Regions from separate parts of the Streptomyces sp. NPDC001941 genome, predicted to be linked through region 1. Evidence: riboswitches for the same ligand, from Rfam matches in the RefSeq annotation. Region 1 holds a riboswitch; the other holds the start of a gene.

Region 1 (7,496 bases):
CCAAGCCCACCTGGCAGGACCCCAACGCCCGCCCGCAGGGCACCCTGGTCGGCATCCAGCCCGGCTCGCGCGACGAGGTCCCGCTGGCCGGCCGCACGGTCTCCTTCGACCGGGTCCCGGCGGCGGGCGACACCAGGACCGCCGTGACCACGGACACCGGCGCCTTCGCGTCCGCGCCGTTCCCGCTGGCGACGCCCTCGGGCGAGTTCCGCGCCTCCTTCTCGGAGGACAGCGCGGAGGTCCACGGCAGCACCGCGGCCACCCGCTCGGTGTGGCAGTCCCAGCCCCGCCGCGTCACCGTGGCCGCGAGCGCCGACCGCACCCGGGTGCTGCCCGGCGAGGGCGTCACCGTCAGCGGCCGGGTCCTCGACGGCACGGACCCGCTCGCGGGCGTGGTCATCTCCGTCGGGCTGGGGCGCGACGGCCACCGCCAGGGCGCGGGCAGGAACGTCACCACGGACGCGGACGGGCGCTTCACGGCGACGCTGACGTCGGTGCCGGGCAACGGCCTGAACTCCTGGTCGGCCGTCCCGGTGGACGGCTGGCTCAGCGGCGACGCCTCCGGCCCCCTCGCCCTGCCCGCCGAGTCGAAGATGGTGGCGCACAGCGCGTCGCTGGGCGCCGACGGACGGGTCGTGGTGAGCGGCGCGTTCAGCCCGAAGCTCCAGAGCAACCGCGTCGACGGCCAGGACCAGCAGGTCCAGGTCGAGTACTCGGCCGACGGCCGCACCGGCTGGAAGGCGCTGGGCTCCGGCTGGTCCTCGGTGAGCACCCCGTACAACTCCTGGTACAACACGTTCCAGGTCGTCGGCACCGGCGGCGCCTCCGGCTCCTACCGGGTCCGCCACCTGACCAGCGACCAGTACGCGGAGAGCGTCAGCCAGGTCTTCTCCATGGGCCGCACCACCACCCGCCTGCCGGACGTGAACGCCACCCCGGAGCCGGTGAAGAAGGGCGCCGCCCTGGCCGTCACCGGCACGCTCCAGGAGTACGTGAACAAGTCCTGGCGGGCCATGCCCAAGCAGAAGGTCCAGCTGTGGTTCCGGGCCGCCAACAGCTCGTCGTTCAAGCTCCAGCTGTCGACGACGACGGACGCCAAGGGCAAGGCCGTCTTCCGTACCAAGGCGACGGTCGACGGCTCCTACCTGATCCGGTACTTCGGTGACGGCACGCACTTCAACTCGACGGCCACGGCCGACGCGGTCGACGTGCGCTGACGCCGGTCCCCGGCAACGACGAAGGGCGGCACCCCCCTGGGAGAGGGGGTGCCGCCCTTCGTCGTGTCAGGACGGGTGATCAGCCGGGGCCGATCAGAAGTCCATGTCACCGCCGGGCATGCCGCCCGGAGCGGCCGCGGCGGCCTTCTCCGGCTTGTCGGCGATGACGGCCTCGGTGGTGAGGAACAGCGCGGCGATCGACGCGGCGTTCTGCAGCGCGGAGCGCGTCACCTTGGCGGGGTCGATGATGCCCTCGGCGATCATGTCGACGTACTCACCGGTGGCGGCGTTCAGGCCGTGGCCGACGGGAAGGTTGCGCACCTTCTCGACGATAACGCCACCCTCCAGGCCACCGTTGACGGCGATCTGCTTGAGCGGGGCCTCCAGGGCGAGCTTCACGGCGTTGGCGCCGGTCGCCTCGTCACCCGACAGCTCCAGCTTCTCGAAGACCGAGGAGGCCTGCAGCAGGGCCACGCCACCGCCGGCGACGATGCCCTCCTCGACGGCCGCCTTCGCGTTGCGCACGGCGTCCTCGATGCGGTGCTTGCGCTCCTTGAGCTCGACCTCGGTGGCGGCACCGGCCTTGATGACGGCCACGCCGCCGGCCAGCTTCGCCAGGCGCTCCTGGAGCTTCTCGCGGTCGTAGTCCGAGTCCGAGTTCTCGATCTCGGCGCGGATCTGGTTCACGCGACCGGCGACCTGCTCGCTCTCGCCGGCACCGTCGACGATGGTGGTCTCGTCCTTGGTGATGACGACCTTGCGGGCGCGGCCCAGCAGGTCCAGGCCGGCGTTCTCGAGCTTGAGGCCGACCTCCTCGGAGATGACCGTGCCGCCGGTGAGGATGGCGATGTCGTTCAGCATGGCCTTGCGGCGGTCGCCGAAGCCCGGGGCCTTGACGGCGACGGACTTGAAGGTGCCGCGGATCTTGTTGACGATCAGCGTCGACAGGGCCTCGGCCTCGACGTCCTCGGCGATGATCAGCAGCGGCTTGCCCGACTGCATGACCTTCTCCAGGAGCGGGAGCAGGTCCTTGACCGAGGAGATCTTGGAGTTGACGACGAGGATGTACGGGTCGTCCAGGGACGCCTCCATACGCTCCATGTCGGTCGCGAAGTACGCCGAGATGTAGCCCTTGTCGAAGCGCATGCCCTCGGTGAGCTCGAGCTCCAGACCGAAGGTCTGCGACTCCTCGACGGTGATGACGCCTTCCTTGCCGACCTTGTCCATGGCCTCGGCGATGAGCTCGCCGATCTGGGTGTCGGCGGCGGAGATGGAGGCGGTGGAGGCGATCTGCTCCTTGGTCTCCACGTCCTTGGCCTGCTCCAGCAGGGCGCCGGAGACGGCCTCGACGGCCTTCTCGATGCCGCGCTTGAGGGCCATCGGGTTGGCACCGGCGGCCACGTTGCGCAGGCCCTCGCGGACGAGCGCCTGGGCGAGGACGGTGGCGGTGGTCGTACCGTCGCCGGCGACGTCGTCCGTCTTCTTGGCGACTTCCTTGACCAGCTCGGCGCCGATCTTCTCGTACGGGTCCTCCAGCTCGATCTCCTTGGCGATGGACACACCATCGTTGGTGATCGTGGGGGCGCCCCACTTCTTCTCAAGGACGACGTTGCGACCCTTGGGGCCAAGGGTGACCTTGACGGCGTCGGCGAGCTGGTTCATGCCGCGCTCCAGGCCGCGCCGGGCCTCCTCGTCGAACGCGATGATCTTGGCCATGTGAAGTGGTCCTCCCGGACGGGGTGGATTTCTCCGGATCGGCACCCGTGCCCGCGACGGACGGCCGGCTCGCCGTGTGGTTCCTTCCCACCCGGGTCGCCGACCTCACAGGACCGATCCAAGTTCTGTCACTCTCACTCGGAGAGTGCTAACGCCAATGATTAGCACTCGCCCTAGGAGAGTGCAAGCGACTTCGAGGAGCTGCCCTCTCGACGTGCGAGCGGACCCGGCCGGGGCACGGTCCGGACGCGGCCCGGACCCGGCCCGGACCCGGCCGCGACCCGGGGTCGGCGCCCCCGGGTCGCGCCCCGGGACGCGTCCCCCGGGCAAGCGGAAGGGCCCGCGTCCGGTGGACGCGGGCCCTTCTCACGTTGCTGCAGTCAGTCGGCGCTTCAGCCGGCTACGCGGACCATGTCCGCCTGCGGCCCCTTCTGGCCCTGCGAGATCTCGAATTCGACCCGCTGACCCTCTTCAAGGGTGCGGTACCCGTCCATCTGGATCGCGCTGTAGTGGACGAATACATCCGCACCACCGTCGACCGCGATGAAGCCGTACCCCTTCTCCGCGTTGAACCACTTGACGGTGCCCTGAGCCATGCCTAACTCCCCTATTACTGGCCCTTGCACAGGACCGCACTTCGCGGGCCCGGGTCAGACCTCGCCCGCCGACAGGTAGCGGACGTGCGCCGGAACGCGTCGACCGCCGCTGAATGTATCTGTCCAACTGCCGTCTGCAACAGGTCAATCGGACGAGAATTCTGGGCACGGCCCATCGGAAGAATGCGGTGAATTCCTTGAATTCCAGGGCAAGTCGGGCCCGGCAAAAACCACATAAGGGGCAACGTGCTCGAACACTTTGGCTGCTTCTTGTCGCGCGAGGGGCGCACTCGGATATGCGCGTGGCACGGGCAGCGGAAGGGGCTTCCCACACTCTATCGCGTTCAACCATGCAGAATTGCCCCCTCCGCTTCTCTCGCGGAGGGGGCAATACGGGTCACGCGGTGTGGTCAGCAGCCACCGGCGACGGCGGGGATGATCGAGACGCCCGCGCCGTCCGGGGTGGCGGTGTCGAGGCCCTGCTCGAAGCGGACGTCGTCGTCGTTCACGTACACGTTCACGAAGCGGCGCAGCTTGCCCTGGTCGTCCAGGACGCGGGCGGCGATGCCCGCGTGGTTCTTCTCCAGGTCGGCGATGACCTCGGCGAGGGTGGCGCCCTCGGCCGGGACCTCGGACTGGCCGCCGGTGTAGGTGCGCAGGATGGTGGGGATGCGGACGTTCACGCTCATGGTGCGGTACCTCTCGGGAAGCCTCGGGAAGGGTGCGTCGGGTGTCAGTGGGCCAGGCCCGCGGCGCGGAAGGCGTCCAGCGAGGGCTTGATGGTGGCCGTGGCCTGGGAGGTGTCGGCCACCGCGTCCAGGGTCTTCAGGCCGTCACCGGTGTTGAGGACCACCGTGGTCAGGGTCGGGTCGAGGAGCCCGGCCTCCACCAGCTTGCGGGTCACGCCGACGGTCACGCCGCCCGCCGTCTCGGCGAAGATGCCCTCGGTGCGGGCGAGCAGCTTGATGGCGTCGACGACCTGCTCGTCGTTCACGTCCTCCACCGCGCCGCCGGTGCGGCGGGCGATGTCCAGGACGTAGGGGCCGTCGGCCGGGTTGCCGATGGCGAGGGACTTGGCGATGGTGTTCGGCTTCTGCGGGCGCACCACGTCGTGCCCGGCCTTGAAGGCGGCGGACACCGGGGAGCAGCCCTCGGCCTGGGCGCCGAAGATCTTGTACGGCTTGTCCTCGACCAGGCCCAGCTTGATCAGCTCCTGGAGGCCCTTGTCGATCTTCGTGAGCTGGGAGCCGGAGGCGATCGGGATGACCAGCTGGTCGGGGATGACCCAGCCGAGCTGCTCGCAGATCTCGTACGCCAGGGTCTTGGAGCCCTCGCCGTAGTACGGCCGCAGGTTGACGTTCACGAAGCCCCAGCCCTCGCCCAGCGGGTCGCCGATGAGCTCCGAGCAGAAGCGGTTGACGTCGTCGTAGTTGCCCTCGATGCCGACGAGCTCGCCGCCGTACACCGCGGCCATGACGACCTTGCCCTGCTCCAGGTCGTGCGGGATGAACACGCAGGAGCGGAAGCCGGCCCGGGCGGCGGCGGCGCCGACGGCGCCGGCCAGGTTGCCGGTGGAGGAGCAGGACAGGGTGGTGAAGCCGAAGGCGCGGGCGGCCTCCAGGGCCTGCGCGACGACGCGGTCCTTGAAGGAGTGCGTCGGGTTGCCGGAGTCGTCCTTGACGAACAGCCTGCCCGGCTCGACGCCCAGCTCGCGGGCCAGGTTGTCGGCCTTGACCAGCTTGGTCCAGCCCGGGTTGAGGTTGGGCTTGTCGGCCACGTCGGAGGGGACGGGCAGCAGCGGCGCGTAGCGCCAGATGTTCTCGGGGCCGTCCTCGATGCGCTTGCGCAGTGCCTCGGGGCCCTCGGCGGGGAAGTCGTACGCCACCTCGAGGGGGCCGAAACACTCGGCGCAGGCGAAGATCGGTCCCAGCGGGAAGAGGGTGCCGCACTCGCGGCAGGAGAGCCCGGAGGCCGGTCCGAGGTCGACGGTGGCAGCGGCGCTGGCGGCGGGTGCGACGGTCTGTACAGCCATGATGGCGAGGCCCTTTCTCCTCATCTTCCTCATGGCGCACTTCGCCATGAGACGGATTTGGCACCTTCCCTAGCCGGGAGCCTCGCGGATGAGAACGAGACCGGCTGGAGGGTTGCCGGGGCTTCAACGGGCCGTTTCCCTCTGCCCCTCTGGATGAGCGGTATGCGGTTGTGTGTGCGGTTGTGAGTGGCGGACCGACCCCCGACATGCGACGGACATCCGCGTTGTTCAAGACTGTAACCGAAGGCCCGGACGGTTGAGATAGTCGTCCGAACCGCGAGATGGATCACACGCACCGATTTCAGACACCGGGGAGTAGTAGACCGTGCTCGAAGATGTGGAGCGCTGGCTGAAGGCCCGCTCCTGGTCAGCCGCCGACCGCACGCTCGGCCAGGTGCTGGCCGCCAAGCGCGGGACGACGGTGAGCGTCGTCCTCCCGGCGCTGAACGAGGAGGCGACCGTCGGGGACATCGTGACGGTGATCCGCCGCGAGCTGATGTCGCCCGCGGTCCCGCTGGTGGACGAGCTGGTGGTGATCGACTCGGGCTCCACCGACCGCACGGCCGAGGTGGCCGCGGCGGCCGGGGCCCGGGTGGTGGCGCGGGACGCGATCCTGCCCCGGATACCCGCGGTGCCGGGCAAGGGGGAGGTCCTGTGGCGGTCACTGATGGTGACCGGCGGGGACGTCGTCTGCTTCGTGGACGCGGACCTCAAGGAGTTCTCCGCGGACTTCGTCTCGGGGATCGTCGGCCCGCTGCTGACCGATCCCGACGTGGACTTCGTCAAGGCGATGTACGACCGCCCCTTCGGCGACACCCCTGGTCAGGGCGGCCGGGTGACCGAACTGGTGGCGCGCCCGCTGCTCAACCTGCACTGGCCGATGCTGGCCGGGTTCGTCCAGCCGCTGGGCGGCGAGTACGCGGCCCGGCGCTCGCTGCTCGAACGGCTGCCCTTCCCGGTCGGTTACGGAGTGGAGCTGGGCCTGCTGGTCGACGCGCTGCACACGGTGGGCCTGGACGCGCTGGCGCAGGTGGACGTCGGGGTGCGCAGGCACCGCCACCAGGACGGGCAGGCGCTGGGCCGGATGGCGGCGGCGATCTACCGCACGGCGCAGCTGCGGCTCTCGCGCGGACACCTGGTGCGCCCGGTGCTCACCCAGTTCGAGCGCGGCGAGGACGGCTTCGAGCCGCGGACGTACCCGGTGGACACCGAGGAGCGCCCGCCGATGGCGGAGATCGCGGAGTACGCGCGACGCCGGGTGGCGTAGTCGCGTGGTCCCGCCGGGAGCGCGGGAGCGGGGCGGGGCCGGACGGGGCGGCAAGGGTGGCCGGTGCCCGCCTCCCGGCGCAACCTCGGACGGCCCCCTCGCGTGGCGCGCGGGGTCGGCCGGGCGTACTGCCTAGATTTCCGTTTTATGTGGTTCAGACATGGAATGCGCTTCCTGCTTGGCGCGGCGACCGCCGCGACGGCGCTGGTGGCCACGGCGGCACCCGCGTCCTCCGTCGTCGTCGAGCCCTTCGCCAAGCGGTACGACGCCGCGGTCTACGGGGACTTCATCACCCTGGGCAACACAGTGCTCCAGTGCCCCGACACCCCCGCCGACGTCGCCGCCCGCTGCGAGGCCGCCCAGACCGGCACCAGCAGCGAGAACAACAACCAGTTCGCCATGCGGTACACCGACACCGCGGGCCTGGCCTCCCCGGTGCTCGACTCCAGCACCGCCACGATCACCGTGCCGCCGGGCGCCAGGGTCGCGTACGCCCGGCTGTTCTGGGGCGGCAACGACGGCACGTACAAGCTCGGCAACAACCAGGTCCAGTTCTGCGACACCGCCGGCCGGGCCACCTCGCCCGCCGGCGACCCGCTGACCTCGCGGCCGGTGCTGAAGGTCGGCCCGCGCCCCGAGGCCCCGGTCACCGTGGCCGACGCGGTGCG
Region 2 (7,496 bases), on a different contig from region 1:
GGCCCACCTGGTGGGCTTCGGCGTCGGCTTCCTCTACGCCTGGGGGCGCTTCCGGGGGCGGGCTACAGTGAAGGCCCAAGCAGCGGCGCCCGAGGGAGAAAGCCAACCGTGATCACCGCGATCGTGCTCATCAAGACCAGCGTGGACCGGATCCCCGAGATCGCCGAGTCGATCGCGGCGCTGGACAGCGTCAGCGAGGTCTTCTCCGTCACCGGTACGTACGACCTGATCGCGATGGTCCGGGTGGCCCGCCACGACGACCTGGCCGACGTCATCCCCGGCCGCATCAGCAAGATCCCGGGCGTCGAGGGCACCGACACCCACGTCGCGTTCCGCACCTACTCCCAGCACGACCTGGAGGCGGCCTTCGCGATCGGCCTGGACTCCTAGGCCACGGGAGAACGCCCGAAGGCGCCCGGCACGTCACGTGCCGGGCGCCTTCGTCGTCGTACGGGTACGGGTACGGCCTCAGCCGCGGTCGGGCACGCAGCGCCCGTCCTCGGTGCGGTAGTTCCAGCGGGCGCCGTCGCGCACCAGCTCCTTGACGGCGCGCACGAAGCGGTCCAGGTGCTCGTCGGGCGTACCGGCACCGAAGCTGACCCGGATCGCGTTGAGCGAGCGCTCCCCCGGCTCGGCGTCCGGCGCGCCGCACTCGCCCTGGTCGCCCGGCTCGCCGCCGAGCAGGGTGCGCACCAGCGGGTGGGCGCAGAACAGGCCGTCGCGCACGCCGATGCCGTACTCGGCCGAGAGCGCGGCGGCGAAGTGCGAGCTGTTCCAGCCCTCCACCACGAAGGAGATGACGCCCACCCGCGGGGAGTCGTCGCCGAACAGCGAGAGCACCCGCACCTCGGGCACGTCCGCGAGGCCCGCGCGGACCTTGGCGATCAGGTGCTGCTCGCGCTCCACCAGGGAGTCGAAGCCGGCCTCGGTGAGGGCGCGGCAGGCCGAGGCGATGGAGTAGACGCCGATCACGTTGGGCGAACCGGCCTCGTGGCGGGCCGCGCTCTGGTGCCACTCCACGTCCACGCCGCCGTCCTCGGCCCGCGCGACCTTGCGGGTGGCGCCGCCGCCGGCCAGGTAGGGGTCGGCCTCGCGCAGCCAGTCGGGCCGCCCGGCGAGCACGCCCGAGCCGAACGGCGCGTACAGCTTGTGGCCGGAGAAGGCGACCCAGTCGACGTCCAGCTCGCCGATGTGGACCGGGTGGTGGGGCGCGAGCTGGGCGGCGTCGAGCACGATGCGGGCACCGTGCGCGTGAGCGGCCGCCGCCAGCTCGCGCACCGGCCAGAGCTCACCGGTGACGTTGGAGGCACCGGTGACGCAGACCAGGGCGGGGCCGTGGGGCTCGCGCGCGGCGAGGGCGCGCTCCAGGGTCTCCACGGCCTGCCGGGGGGTGCGGGGGGCGTTGAGGTAGGTGACGCGGGCGCCGCGCCAGGGCAGCAGCGAGGCGTGGTGCTCGGTCTCGAAGACGAAGACCTGGCAGTCCGCGGGCAGCGCGCGGGCCAGCAGGTTGAGCGAGTCGGTGGTGGAGCGGGTGAAGACGACCTGGTCGTCGGGGCGGCAGCCGAGGAACTCGTGGACGGTCCTGCGGCTGTTCTCGAACAGGTCGGTGGAGAGCTGGGAGAGGTAGCCCGCGCCGCGGTGCACGCTGCCGTAGTACGGGGCGTAGGCGGCCACGTCGTCCCAGACCCGCTGCAGGGCCGGGGCGCTGGCGCCGTAGTCCAGGGCCGCGTAGCTGACCTCGCCGCCGGTGACCAGCGGGACGGTCACGTCGCGGCCGAGGACCGGGAGCGGGGCGGCACAGCAGGGCTCCTCGGAAGCGGCGGCAGCGGCGGAGTCGGCGGTGGCGGCGGCGTCGTTCAGGTACGCGGACATGGCGGCATCTCCCGGCAGGACAAGGCGAATGGAGGCGTGGGGACCCCGCGGCACGACTGGGTACGGCTCGACTGCCGTACGGCACACGGGTGTTGCTCGACGCACGGCGACAAGGAGGGCCGTACGGAGGAGGGGTGGAGAAAGGGGCCGAGGGGCCCTATCGCATTCGCTTGCTCACGAGACTGCTCCCTTGAGGACCAGGACCCCAGGGCATGCAGGGGTCCGCGCTTGCCGTAGACCTCGCTGCCTACGGCCTGGTCTTCACCCGGGGCACCCCGCCACGGACGGAGGGTTGCCGGACAGCGGGCCGGGGCCTAGATCGCTGTCACTCATGACCTTGCCAGGAGTATGGCACAGACGAAGATCGCGCCCAACCGGGGGTCCACATCGTGGACCCCCGGCCGGACGCGACCGGCGTGCGGGGAGGGGCGCTCAGGCGTGGGTGGCGGCGACCCAGCGCTCCAGGGCCGCCCGCGCGGCGCCGGAGTCGATGGACTGCGCCGCCCGCTCCATGCCCGCGCGCAGCTGGGCGGCCAGGTCGCCGGAGCCGGGCTCCAGGGCGACCAGCGCCGCCGCCGAGTTGAGCAGCACCGCGTCCCGTACCGGCCCCCGCTCCCCCGCGAGCAGCCGCCGGGCCACGTCGGCGTTGTACGAGGCGTCCGCGCCGCGCAGCGCCTCCACGGGCACCAGGTCCAGGCCCACGTCGCGCGGGTCGAAGACCTGCTCGCTGACCGCGCCGTCGCGCACCACCCAGACCCGCGAGGTGGCCGTGGTGGTCAGCTCGTCCAGGCCGTCGTCGCCGCGGAAGACCAGCGAGGAGTTGCCGCGCTCGGCGAAGACCCCGGCCACGATCGGCGCCATCCGGGGATCGGCGACGCCGACCGCCTGGGCCTTCACCCGGGCCGGGTTGGTCAGCGGGCCCAGCACGTTGAAGGTGGTGCGGATGCCCAGCTGGCCGCGGGCGGCGGCGACGTGCCGCAGCGCCGGGTGGAACCTGACCGCGAAGCACATGGTGATCCCGGCCTCCACGGCGACCTCGGCGACCCGGCTCGGGGTCAGGTCGAGGTTGACCCCGAGCTTCTCCAGGACGTCGGAGGAGCCGGAGGCGGAGGAGGCGGCGCGGTTGCCGTGCTTGACGACCCGGACGCCGGTGCCGGCCACCACGATCGAGGACATGGTGGAGATGTTGACGGTCTTGGCGCCGTCGCCGCCGGTGCCGACGATGTCCACGCAGGGCCCCGCCACGTCGATCACGTTGGCGTGGGCGTACATGGTCCGTACGAGACCGGTGATCTCCTCGACCGTCTCGCCCTTGGCCCGCAGCGCCACCATGAACCCGGCGATCTGGGCGTCGGTGGCCTCGCCGCGCATGATCCGGTCCATCGCCCAGGCGGTGTCGTCCGCGCTCTGGTCCTGGCCCCTCAGCAGCGAGTCCAGTACGCCGGGCCAGGAGCGGCCCGCCGCGGTGTCGCCTCCAGCGGGGTGCACAGCGCCCATGGTCGCTCCCGGGTGTCGTCCGTACGGATGTGAGGGCTTCCACCCTATCGAGCGCCGGGTACGGCAAAGAGCCCCGTCCGGTGAATGGACGGGGCTCTCGCCGTGGCGACCGACAGGTCAGGTGGTGCTCAGGGGATCAGTGGTGGCCGTGGCCGCTGGTGATCTCCTGGTACTCCTCGGCGGTCGGCTTGGAGATCTGGTTCCCCTCGCCGTAGTAGCCCTTGCTGAGCTTGACCCGCAGCTTCTCGGAGCGCTTCACCTTGCGCTCCACGCCGTTCTCGTCGACCGTGGCGCCGATCTCGGCGGGCGCGTACTGCTCGTGCGCCGTGAGCTTGTAGCGGGCGCCGGGCTCCAGCTGCTCGTGGACCTCGACGAACTCACCGTGCGGCAGGCGCTTGATGATGCCGGTCTCGCGACCGTGCAGCACCTTGTCCCGGTCCCGGCGCTGGAGGCCGAGGCAGATCCGCTTGGTGACGATGAACGCGATGACCGGGCCGACGAAGAAGAAGATCCGTACGAACCAGGTGATCGAGTTGATCGACAGGTGGAAGTGCGTGGCCCAGAGGTCGTTGCCGCCACCGACGAGCATGACCATGTACGCGGTGATCCAGGCGACGCCGAAGGCGGTGCGCGTCGGAGCGTTGCGCGGGCGCTGCGCGATGTGGTGCTCGCGCTTGTCGCCGGTGATCCAGGACTCGACGAACGGGTAGACGCCGATCGCGGCCAGCACCAGCGGGAAGACCACCAGCGGGATCATCACGCCGAGGACCAGCGTGTGGCCCCAGACGTTGATCTCCCAGCCCGGCATGACGCGGATCAGGCCTTCGGCGAAGCCCATGTACCAGTCGGGCTGGGCGCCGGTGGAGACCTGGTCCGGGCGGTACGGGCCGATGGCCCAGATCGGGTTGATCGAGGCGATCGCCGCGATCACCGCGATCACGCCGAAGACCAGGAAGAAGAAGCCTCCGGCCTTGGCCATGTAGACCGGCAGCAGCGGCATGCCCACGACGTTCTTGTTCGTGCGGCCGGGGCCCTCGAACTGCGTGTGCTTGTGGTAGAAGACCAGGATCAGGTGGGCCACCAGCAGGCCGAGCATGATGCCCGGGAGCAGCAGGATGTGCGCCGAGTAGAACCGGGCCACGAAGTCGCCGCCGGGGAACTCCCCGCCGAACAGGAACATCGACAGGTACGTGCCGACGACCGGCACGGACAGGATCGCGCCCTGCATGAAGCGGACACCGGTGCCGGAGAGCAGGTCGTCCGGGAGCGAGTAGCCGGTGAAGCCGGTGAACATGCCCAGGAAGAACAGCAGGAAGCCGAACAGCCAGTTGATCTCGCGCGGCTTGCGGAAGGCGCCCGTGAAGAAGACGCGCATCATGTGCACGAACATGCCGGCGATGAAGATCAGCGCCGCCCAGTGGTGGATCTGCCGGATGAGCAGACCACCGCGGATGTCGAAGCTGATCTTCAGGGTGGAGGCGTACGCCTCCGACATCAGCTGCCCCTGCATCGGGATGTAGCTGCCGTGGTACTCCACCTCGTTCATCGACGGGTGGAAGAACATCGTCAGGTACACACCCGTGAGGATGATGATGATGAAGCTGTAGAGGCAGATCTCACCGAGCATGAAGGACCAGTGGTCCGGGAAGATCTTGCGCATGTTGGCCTTGGCCAGGGAGTAGATCCCCAGGCGGCCGTCGGCCCAGTCGGCCACCCGCTCGCCGGCGGGTGCTTTGCGCTTGTCGTTGGTGCTCATCCGCGCTCCCAGAAGGCAGGACCGACGGGCTCTTCGAAGTCGCCGAGCGCTTCGAGGAAGCCCTCGTCATTCACGCCGATCCGCAGCTGCGGGAGGGCGTGGCCGGCCGGGCCGAAGATGACGCGGGCGCCGTCGGAGAGGTCGAAGGTGGACTGGTGGCACGGGCAGAGCACGTGGTGCGTCTGCTGCTCGTACAGGGAGATCGGGCAGCCCACGTGGGTGCAGATCTTCGAGAAGGCGACGATGCCCTCGTGCGACCAGTCCAGCTCGCGCTTGTCCTTGATGTCGCCCGGCTGGAGCCGCACGATCATCAGGGCCGACTTGGCGATCTCGGTCTGGAAGTTGTGGTCGTCCTCCTTCAGGCCCTCCGGCATGGCGAAGGTGAGGGAGCCGACGGCGACGTCCTCGGGACGCAGCGGCTGGTGCGTGTTCATGTTGATCAGCTGCTTGCCCTTGCCCCACAGGGTGGAGCGGAGCTTCTTCTCCGGCAGCGGACCGAGGTCACGCAGCAGCACCACGCCGGAGAGCGGCACCAGGGCCAGCGCGCCGAACATGGTGTTGCGGATCAGCTTGCGACGGCCCATGCCGGACTCGGCGGCACCGGCCGCGAAGTCCGCCATGACCTTCGCCTTGACCTCGGGAGAGGCCTGGATCTCGTGGCGGTCGTCGGCGATCTCCACGTCCGACATCAGCGTGCGGGCCCAGTGGACCGCGCCGGCGCCGATGCAGAAGAGGGCGATACCCAGCGTCCAGCCCAGGGCGAAGTTGAGCGCGCTCACGTGGCCGAACGGCCAGATGAACACGATCTTGTCGACCGGGAAGATCACGTAGGAGGCGATGAAGGCGACGGTCGCCAGCATCGACAGCGTGAACAGGAACGCGACCACGCGCTCGGACCGCCGGGCAGCCCGCTCGTCGATGTCCTGGATGCGCGGCTTGTGGGCCGGCAGCCCCGGGTCCGCGAACGGGTCGTCGTGGACCTCGACCGCGCCGTGCGCGGTGCCCTGCTCTACCGGCAGGTTCTTTTCGTTTTGGCTGTCTTGGCTACTCATGACTTCTTGGCCTTAGCGGTGTGGGCCGCGACCCAGATGGCGACTGCGATCAGAGCGCCCAGACCGAAGATCCAGCCGAACAGGCCCTCGCTGACGGGGCCGAGGCCACCGAGCTTGAGGCCGCCGGGGCTCTCCGACTTGTCACCGTTCACGGTCTGGACGTACGCGATGATGTCCTTCTTCTCCTTCTCCGGCATGGTCGTGTCCGGGAAGGAGGGCATGTTCTGCGGGCCCGTCTGCATCGCCTCGTAGACGTGCTTGGGGTCCACGCCCTCGAGGCTCGGGGCGAACTTGCCCTTGGTCAGCGCGCCGCCCTCGCCGGTGAAGTTGTGGCACTGGGCACAGTTGGTGCGGAACAGGTCGCCACCACGGGCGATGTCGGCACCGTCGGGGCTGTACTGCTGCTCGGTCGGCGTGATCGGACCGGCGCCGAGGGAGGCGATGTACGCCGCCAGCTGGTCGATCTCGGCCTGCTTGTAGATCGCCTTCTTGCGCGGCACCTGGGCGCCGGGCTGCTGGGCGGGCATGCGGCCGGTGCCGACCTGGAAGTCGACGGCCGCGGAGCCGACGCCGACCAGGCTGGGGCCGTCACTGGTGCCCTGACCGCCGGTTCCGTGGCAGCTGGCGCAGCCGACGGTGTAGAGCTTCTTGCCCTCCTCGATGGCGAGGGACTGGGCGGTTTCATCGGCCTGTGCCTTGCTCGCGGGCGCGAACGCGGCGTACAGCCCCCCAGTGGCCGCCAGCGCGAAGAGTAGGACGACGACCGCCGCCAGCGGATGGCGTCGTCGTGCGGAGAGCTTTTTCACGGATTACCCCGGTGTCAGGATCTTCTGCGTCGATGCTTGCTGGATGGTCGGTGGGCCGGACCCCGGCGCCCCGACTACTTGATCATGTAGATCGTGGCGAAGAGGCCGATCCAGACGACATCGACGAAGTGCCAGTAATAGGACACGACGATGGCGGCGGTTGCCTGCTCGTGGGTGAACCTCTTGGCCGCGTACGTCCTGCCCAGTACGAACAGGAAGGCGATGAGACCGCCCGTCACGTGCATGCCATGGAAGCCGGTGGTCAGGTAGAACACCGAGCCGTACGGGTCCGAGGACAGCGAGAGGCCGTCCTTCTTGACCAGCTCGGTGTACTCGAACACCTGGCCGCCGATGAAGATCGCACCCATCACGAACGTGATGATGAACCAGGTCCTGAGCTTCTTCACGTCACCGCGCTCGGCGGCGAAGACGCCGAGCTGGCAGGTGAGTGAGGAGAGCACCAGGATCGTGGTGTTGGTGGCCGAGAACGGGAAGTTCAGGGCCGAAGCCTTT

Evidence for each region. A riboswitch is a leader RNA that binds a small molecule or an ion and turns the genes downstream of it on or off. The one in region 1 is predicted to bind S-adenosylmethionine.
Region 2: linked by a shared signal. The riboswitch ahead of ABT160_RS28250 (aminotransferase class V-fold PLP-dependent enzyme) and the one ahead of thrC (threonine synthase) in region 1 are both predicted to bind S-adenosylmethionine.

Annotation. Positions count from the first base shown of each region.
Region 1 is NZ_JBEOYE010000017.1:40,289-47,784, reverse strand. Features, by position in the region: gene ABT160_RS14850 (hypothetical protein) at 1-1,217, shown strand, start outside; gene groL (chaperonin GroEL) at 1,311-2,933, opposite strand; gene ABT160_RS14840 (cold-shock protein) at 3,326-3,529, opposite strand; gene ABT160_RS14835 (MoaD/ThiS family protein) at 3,940-4,218, opposite strand; gene thrC (threonine synthase) at 4,263-5,585, opposite strand; SAM riboswitch class I at 5,579-5,721, opposite strand; gene ABT160_RS14825 (glucosyl-3-phosphoglycerate synthase) at 5,887-6,828, shown strand; gene ABT160_RS14820 (DUF7927 domain-containing protein) at 6,994-7,496, shown strand, end outside.
Region 2 is NZ_JBEOYE010000048.1:53,978-61,473, forward strand. Features, by position in the region: gene ABT160_RS28240 (rhomboid family intramembrane serine protease) at 1-112, shown strand, start outside; gene ABT160_RS28245 (Lrp/AsnC family transcriptional regulator) at 109-390, shown strand; gene ABT160_RS28250 (aminotransferase class V-fold PLP-dependent enzyme) at 469-1,872, opposite strand; SAM riboswitch class IV at 2,092-2,209, opposite strand; gene trpD (anthranilate phosphoribosyltransferase) at 2,305-3,369, opposite strand; gene qcrB (cytochrome bc1 complex cytochrome b subunit) at 3,506-5,125, opposite strand; gene qcrA (cytochrome bc1 complex Rieske iron-sulfur subunit) at 5,122-6,177, opposite strand; gene qcrC (cytochrome bc1 complex diheme cytochrome c subunit) at 6,174-6,983, opposite strand; gene ctaE (aa3-type cytochrome oxidase subunit III) at 7,058-7,496, opposite strand, start outside.